One region of the Vibrio sp. 811 genome, then DNA from elsewhere that is predicted to be linked to it. Evidence: riboswitches for the same ligand, from Rfam matches in the RefSeq annotation. Region 1 holds a riboswitch; the other holds the start of a gene.
The links. Region 1 has a riboswitch for lysine ahead of lysC (lysine-sensitive aspartokinase 3). Riboswitches for the same ligand answer to the same signal wherever they lie in the genome.

Region 1 (4,131 bases):
CAGAAAAAGTAAATATGGAGTCTCCTCGAGCGTATACTTTTCCACAAACATTAGACATGGTGATTGAAAAGCCTTTTACTGGTTATGGATATGGCAAGTTTGAATCTGAGTACATGCTGTATACGGCTCGTCAACATGCCTTAAATGAGAATTACCCAGCTGGTTTGCCAGCCATGGATCATCCGCATAATGAGCTACTTTACTGGGGAGTAGAAGGTGGCTTGCTGCCAATACTCGGCATCTTCTTAGCGATGGCACTAGTACTGTATCGAATCTATCAAGCCAAACGCGGAACTCGTCTTGCGTTGCTGGCCTTGTTTATACCTATCGTATTGCACTCACAACTGGAATACCCTTTCTACCACTCTCTCGTGCATTGGTTGATCTTCGTTATCCTACTGTACTGGGTCGATCAGCGCGTCTCTCGTTATCGACAAGTCGGCTTTAGTAATGTGACCAAAAGCTTGCTGCGTGTTTTTAGTTTGGTACTTCCCGTTGCGTTTACGTTTTACATGGTAAGCGCATTACATACGAATTATGTATTGACGAAGTTTGAGACCACTAGACCAACTAACCCTGATATTCTGAATCAAGTCAGTAACCCTGTAGTTTGGAAAGACAGGTTTGATTGGGATGTCTATAGCACTTTTTTAAACCTTGGGCTGTACCAACAAGACGCAACCTTGATCAAGCCTTATATCGATTGGTCGCTAAAAATCATCAAAGATAAGCCTCGCCCTGCATTTTATAATAATTTGATTTTGGCCTACCAAGGCTTAGATGACTCAAGTAAAGCGGAGCAAATTAGAGCTGAAGCGCAGTTTTTGTTCCCGAAGATTGATTTCAGTGACGTCAATTACCAACCACCTTCTCAAGCAATCTCTGCCTCACCAGCCCCCACTTCAGGAGCTGAGTAATAAATACCAAAAAGCGAAGGGATGACCTTCGCTTTTCTTTATCTCATTGCTGTATGATTTTATTCAGTGAGTGACTCTTCTAACGCTTTTAAGCACAGCGCAACGTTTTCAGATCGAGCGCCGTAACCCATTAAGCCAATACGCCACGCTTTACCAGCTAATGCCCCAAGGCCTGCACCAATTTCTAGGTTATAGGTTTCTAGCAAGTGAGCACGAACTTTTGCTTCATCAATTCCTTCAGGCACGTAAATCGCATTTAATTGTGGCAACCGATGGGCTTCGTCCACAACAAATTCAAAGCCTAACTTTTGTAAGCCATTTTTGAGTTTTTCATGCATCAGTTGGTGACGAGCCCAAGCGTTTTCTAATCCTTCATTTTTCAGTATCAATAAAGCTTCATGAAGCGCATACAAGCTATTAACTGGCGCCGTATGATGGTAACTACGCTTGCCTTCTCCACTCCAATACCCCAAAACTAAACTCTGATCGAGGAACCAACTCTGTACTGGTGTTGTTCTTGCTTGAATCTTTTCAATCGCGGCAGGAGAAAACGTCACTGGTGAGAGTCCAGGTACACATGACAAACATTTTTGACTACCAGAGTAAACCGCATCCAGTTGCCATTCATCCACTTTTAACGGCACACCACCAAGCGATGTCACCGCATCAACAATAGATAATGCATTATGCTGTTTCGCCAGCTTACCCAATGCTTGAGCATCACTGACTGCACCAGTTGAGGTTTCCGCATGCACAAAAGCAAGAATTTTTGTATCTGGGTGCTGTTCGAGTGCTTGCTCGACTTTATCAATGGAAACAGGCGTCCCCCACTCATCATCGACGATAACAACTTCGCCACCAGCACGGACGACATTTTCGCGCATGCGTTCACCAAATACACCGTTACGGCAGACGATCACTTTGTCGCCTTTCTCGATCAAGTTTACAAAGCAGGTTTCCATCCCTGCACTACCTGGCGCTGAAACCGCAATAGTGAATTCATTGTCAGTTTGAAAGGCATACTTCAATAGCTGCTTGAGCTCATCCATCATACCGATAAACAGAGGGTCAAGGTGACCTACAGTAGGACGGCTTAGTGCTTGTAACACTTGAGGATAAATATCAGAAGGACCAGGTCCCATTAAAATACGGTGAGGTGGAATAAAGCTTTGGATCGACATGTCAGCTCCTTGATTATCTTTTATCCTGAGCATTCTAAAAGTTCTATTCAATAACATGGCTCAGGTGTAGGGTTCTTCACCCTAATAGATTTTTCCTCTATCAGCAATTAGCCGTAAGTATAGAGGTCAAACCAGTGTCACAAAATCGTTAATAAAAAACACCATAAAGGTTGAAATATTGATTGACATTAAGGCCTCAAAACCGTTCAATGTTTGAGCTTTATGTAGAAGAGGAGCGCTACCCAGGTAGATGATTTGTGGAACCGCAATTCCAACACCAATCATTGAGGGGGAGTAGTGCCGAGGTAAGTCAAAGTTGCAGGATTTGACTTGTCGGTTGAATTGGGCTGAATCCCATCAACTGTCATCAGCGCAGTCTGATGAAGGGCTTCTGAGGGTAAATTTTTCAAATAGCATTCTAAATACCTCTCTTTTTGCTCTGTTCCTTTTCTCACTAAACATTGGATGTACAATTTTTTAGGAAGTCGTGGGAGAACGCAGTGAGCGCATTTAACGTAGCTAAATTCGGTGGAACCAGTGTTGCCAACTTTGAGGCAATGAGTCGTTGCGCCACCATTATCGAAAACAATCCAAATACTCGCCTGGTCGTGAGCAGCGCTTGCTCTGGCGTCACCAACCTATTGGTAGAACTCGCCAACGGTGTTCAGGATCAAACGCACCGTACTGAGCTGCTGCAAAATCTGGCCAACATTCATGACGCCATTTTAACTCAGCTCGAAGACAGCACGAAAACTGCTGCCGAGGTGTATGGCATATTAGATACCGTAACCAGCCTGGCCGAGGCTGCATCTATCCAAGCTAGTGCGAAGTTAACCGATCATTTAGTCGCATGTGGCGAACTCATGTCGACGCATATTCTAACTCAGTTAATGTGTGAGCGAGGCATTCAAGCTGTGCGCTTTGATATCCGCGATGTGCTGCGTACTGATGACAACTTTGGTCGCGCGGAGCCAAACATTGAAGCAATTTCGACGCTTGCGCAAGATAAACTCGTACCACTTTGCCAACAATCCGTTGTTGTTACTCAAGGCTTCATAGGATCTGACGAAGCCGGTAATACAACAACATTAGGTCGAGGGGGCAGCGATTACAGCGCCGCCTTAATTGCTGAGAGCGTTAAAGCGGCAGGGCTAGAAATCTGGACTGATGTTCCGGGTATCTACACAACAGACCCGCGAATTGCACCAAAAGCCTCACCAATTCCCGAGATCAGCTTTAGTGAAGCTTCAGAAATGGCTAACTTTGGCGCTAAAATCCTTCACCCTTCTACGCTAGTACCCGCATTACGCCACGACATTCCGGTATTTGTAGGGTCATCGAAAGAGCCTGAAAAAGGGGGAACTTGGATTCGCCACCAAGTCGAAAGCTCACCGTTATTCCGTGCGCTAGCTTTGCGTTGTAACCAAACCATGGTAACGCTACGCAGCGCCAATATGTTCCACGCATACGGATTCTTAGCGAAGGTTTTTGAGATCCTTGCAAAGCATAAGATATCTGTCGATTTGATCACAACATCTGAAATCAGTGTATCGTTAACACTTGATCAAACCGATACATCCGGCGGCGCGCCGCAGCTGCCGCAAGCTGTACGAGAAGAGTTAGAAGAGCTATGTAAGGTAGAAGTTGAACATGACCTATGCCTCGTTGCTCTCATTGGTAACAACATGAGTGAGAGTAAAGGCTACGCGAAACAGGTTTTTGGCACGCTAGAAGACTTTAACCTACGCATGATTTGTTATGGCGCTAGCCCTCACAACTTATGCTTCTTGCTCCATGAATCGGTATCGAAACAAGCCATACAAAAACTCCACACCGAGTTGTTTGAGAAGTAAGTTCAACTCAATAAAACAAAGAGCTGCGTATCTGCAGCCCTTTGTTGTTTCATTAGTTGTTACATTTGGACGAGGTAAACATCAATTTAACCGTTAATGTTTGGCCCTAACCATTTTTCAGCCTCGATCCTATCCCACCCCTTACGATCGGCGTAACTCTCTAGCTGATCTTCTTGGATC
Region 2 (4,131 bases), on a different contig from region 1:
AGCGCAAACGATAACGAATGTTATCGACGCTGCAATGAACGAGAACGCAATTGAAGCAGTCATACCAAGGGCAATAAAGCCGACGCATGAAACAAGCGCGACTGATAATGCATAAGGTAGCTGTGTTGATACGTGATCAATGTGGTTACAACGTGCACCCGTCGATGACAAGATAGTCGTATCTGAGATTGGTGAACAATGGTCACCGAATACCGCACCAGCTAAAACCGCACTCAACATCGGTAGCATTAGCGCTACGTCTGTTGCACCAGCCATGTCTCCGGCGATTGGAAGCATGATGCCGAACGTACCCCATGAAGTACCTGTTGAGAACGCCATCAGGCCAGACAACAAGAATAAGATAACTGGGAGCCAATGAGGGTTGATATTTCCCTGCGCCATTGTCGAAAGGTAAGTACCAGTCTTCATATCACCGATAACAGAGCCAATGGTCCAGGCAAATACTAAGATTAGAATCGCACCAAACATAGACTTAGCACCAATCCAAAGTGTACGTGCGATCTCAGCCATTGGTAGACCTTGCTTCACAACAGTAAACAGTGCAACTGCTAAGCCAAGCAAGCTACCGTAGATTAGTGATGTACCTACATCTGTATTTTCAAAAGCACCAAGAAGCGCAAACTCCTTACCATCAGCAGCCAATGCTTGGCCACCCGTGTAAAGCATTGAAGCGATAGTCGCGATAATCAGCGTCACGATAGGAAGTATCAAATCTGACACTTTACCCTTTTCACTTTCACGGATATCTAGCTCTTCATTTAGGTCATGCGCTTCTTGCGAGTCATTTTCTTTGTCTTTATCAAAGCCACGACCTTGCGATGCAGAGATCTCATGCTCACGCATTTTACCAATATCAAGACCAAACCACGCAACAGCGAACACCATTAGCAGCGCGAAAACGGCGTAGAAGTTCATTGGGATAAGACGAACATATGCGCCAAGAGCCGAATACTCTGTGATCCCATGTGAGACTAAGATCCCGCCAATAATAGTAATAATGTAAGCACCCCAGCTAGAAGCAGGCATAATTACACACATTGGAGCAGCGGTTGAGTCTAGAATGTACGCAAGCTTAGCGCGAGACACATAAAAGCGATCGGTTACTGGGCGAGAGATCGCACCAACAGCAAGGCTATTAAAGTAATCATCGACAAAAATGAATACGCCTAAAAAGGCGGCAAGAAGTTTGGAGCCGCGTTTACTCTTCACTCGAGATTGTGCCCATTCAGCAAAAGCACGAGTACCGCCAGAAAGCGTTAATAAAGCTGTTGTCATACCTAATAAGATTAGGAAACCAACAATGCTCATGTTCCAAGTGTTAATTCCGCCATCTTCAATAAAGACAGAAGAAACTTGAGAACTGACGTAACCTGCGGTGTCGCTGATAGACCAGCTATTAAGTAGCACCGCACCTAGCACGATACCTACACCCAAGGAAACTAATACACGTCGAGTCAAAATCGCCAAAGTCAAAGCGACAATAGGTGGCAATAATGAAACAGGAGAACTAGAAAAATCTATTAAATTCATGATCTTCAAAAACCAAAGTTTGGCTAGAGATCTACTGCAGACAAGTCACGTAGCATACGATACGTGCTCATGTTGAACTTAGCGACAGGGAAGCGAACACTCCACCCAACCCTACAGTAGCGCTCCATAGTTTAATGTGAATATATACTATGGCAGTGTTGTTCCTTTCAGATACAACCCCAGCAAGTAACTTTGATGAGTTACTTACTTCGGCAATCTTCGCCTTCCACTATTATTCATTGGCATCACCCCAATAATAGCTACTCTTCGAGACCGCGCCTCTACGGCAACAACAAACAATTAACCACTAACTGTACAAATTAACAACAAATTGTCTGCAATATTGCATCAGGTGGCAGCCATTGTACTTATGATGAGAGTCAATGCAACACATCAAACTAAATTAAACAAATAAATAATGACTGAGATAATTTATAAACCTTGCCTACTTCCATAAGTTTTGTGCAACTGAAATCACATCAATCATGTTATTTATGAAACATTATTACTACCTTAGAAATATCATGGTTTATCTTATATCAATAAATTAAGGATATATGACACACCATTAAAGATGGATGCTTCATATTTTTAAGTAATAACTCAAATTTTTTTATAAAAAACCAAGCTGTCGCTCTCTCTATACAATAATGATTGTTGATTTTAGTTCTCATCTAATAATGATTTATTTCGAGTGTAATAATATTAATTGCTTTAAAAAATAGTCAAATTTAAACAAAATCTTGATTTAGCATTTGCACATAAGGAAAAGATAAAGTTAAATATAAGGACTCTTTGTTTATTTATAGATTGGCATTATTTAATCGTAACGATAAAAAGTGCCCAACACATTAACCTTTTAATAGGAATCGTTATGTCAGAGCTGACTAAAACCCTTCTAAATATCCGTAGCCTTCGTGCATTTTCTCGTGAGCTGACTCTAGAACAATTGGAAGAAGCTCTAGATAAACTCACTACTGTCGTAGATGAGCGTCGTGAAGCAGAAGAAGCAGAACGCGCAGCACAAGCAGAGCAAGAAGCTAAGCTTGCAGAGATTGCTGAGAAAATCGCTCAAGACGGTATTGACGTGGAAGCACTTATTACTGCGCTATCTGGCGAAACTAAGACGAAAGGCAAAGCGAAGCGCGCACCTCGCCCTGCTAAATACAAATACACAGATTCAAACGGTAATGAGAAAACTTGGACTGGCCAAGGTCGTACACCTTCGGCGATTCAAGAGCAACTTGATGCAGGTAAATCTCTGGATGAGTTCCTAATCTAGATCCGTGCTATTTTTAAAAGGCTCCCATAGGGAGCCTTTTTTATTTAAACCATTACAAATAAAAAAGGCACATTTCTTAATGCGCCTTTTACTTTAGTTACAGAATAGTTAATTAAACCGCTTCGTATTAACGTTCCCAGTATGCTTCTTCTAGGCTATCTTCTCGCTCAGGAAGTCCGCGCGACAATCGTGGTGAATGTTGCACGAGAACTTCGTAGCTCGCACGGTTTGCGTATTTGCAGACTTGAGAAAAAGAAGAGTAAGTTAAATACTCGTTACTGTGCTTGCTTGAATTAGGCACATTTTCTTTATGGTATTTATTTGCTGCCATATCATGAAGAACAGCAGATAACGCAGCATCACCTGCGCCATTTGTATTCTTAATTTTTTCTGGACCACCCATATATGGCGAGATATGCGAGTACACTTTTATTGGCGTCTCGCATGAGTCTTTTTTCGCCGGACGACTGAATTCATAACGATTAAATTCAGCAATTGACCCTGGAAGTAATGGCAAAGAAGTTTCGCGCTTCGCGCTATCCTCCGTATACCCAGCCATAAATAGACCTACAGGACCCGCCGTGCACAATACTAGATCAGCCCACTCCAATGTTTTATCAGACGCAGCAAGTGGATCAGATTCCCCCGTCAGTGCTTCTGCTTCATCTTCATTCATCGCAACGACTGAAACGTTATCTCGAATGAATTCTTGCCAATATTTAGGGTCATCTTGAATAACAAACTTTGTGCCTAAAGTCAGAACAACAGGCACATCATTCTTTTTCGCGTACTCAATTGCTTTCATTGTTGCTTCCGGCATTGGGTCGCCGTCTTTGCAACGTACTAGATATGACGTCAGTACAAGTGCTGATGCATTTTTAAAGATTTTCTCTGGAATGCTATCAGGATGGAGTTGGTTCATTTGCCCTTCGCTGATAGCAAAAGTACGTTCACCGTCTTCTGTGATAAGAGCAAAACAACGGCCAATTGCACCATCTACACCTTGTAGGTAGTTCAAGTCCATGCGGCTTGATGTATTACAAAGATAACGGTAACCGTAGCTGCCAATCTTAATATCCTGGCTCATCACTCCAAGTAGTGTGGAGCGGTCATCCGCTAGCACGGAGTAGTTATGTAGCGTGTTACCAATTGTACCGCCCGCATACTCATTGGTAATCAAGTTCTCTTCTTTCAGTTGCTGGTATAACTCTTCTGCTCTTTCGTCATCGATAACCAGAGAGTGACCTTTACTCAGACCGTACTTTTCAATCACATCCGTTGTAACTTTTGCTTCAATA

Region 2: it holds a riboswitch for lysine, as region 1 does, so the genes downstream of both, tet(35) (tetracycline efflux Na+/H+ antiporter family transporter Tet(35)) here and lysC (lysine-sensitive aspartokinase 3) in region 1, are expected to answer to the same signal.

The regions. Positions count from the first base shown of each region.
Region 1 is NZ_JAWOUB010000017.1:90,031-94,161, forward strand. Features, by position in the region: gene R7Q46_RS20090 (PglL family O-oligosaccharyltransferase) at 1-917, shown strand, start outside; gene R7Q46_RS20095 (pyridoxal-phosphate-dependent aminotransferase family protein) at 977-2,098, opposite strand; lysine riboswitch at 2,319-2,497, shown strand; gene lysC (lysine-sensitive aspartokinase 3) at 2,599-3,951, shown strand; gene metH (methionine synthase) at 4,038-4,131, opposite strand, start outside.
Region 2 is NZ_JAWOUB010000002.1:484,752-488,882, forward strand. Features, by position in the region: gene tet(35) (tetracycline efflux Na+/H+ antiporter family transporter Tet(35)) at 1-1,551, opposite strand, end outside; lysine riboswitch at 1,661-1,843, opposite strand; gene R7Q46_RS06000 (H-NS family nucleoid-associated regulatory protein) at 2,426-2,833, shown strand; gene R7Q46_RS06005 (inosine/guanosine kinase) at 2,961-4,131, opposite strand, start outside.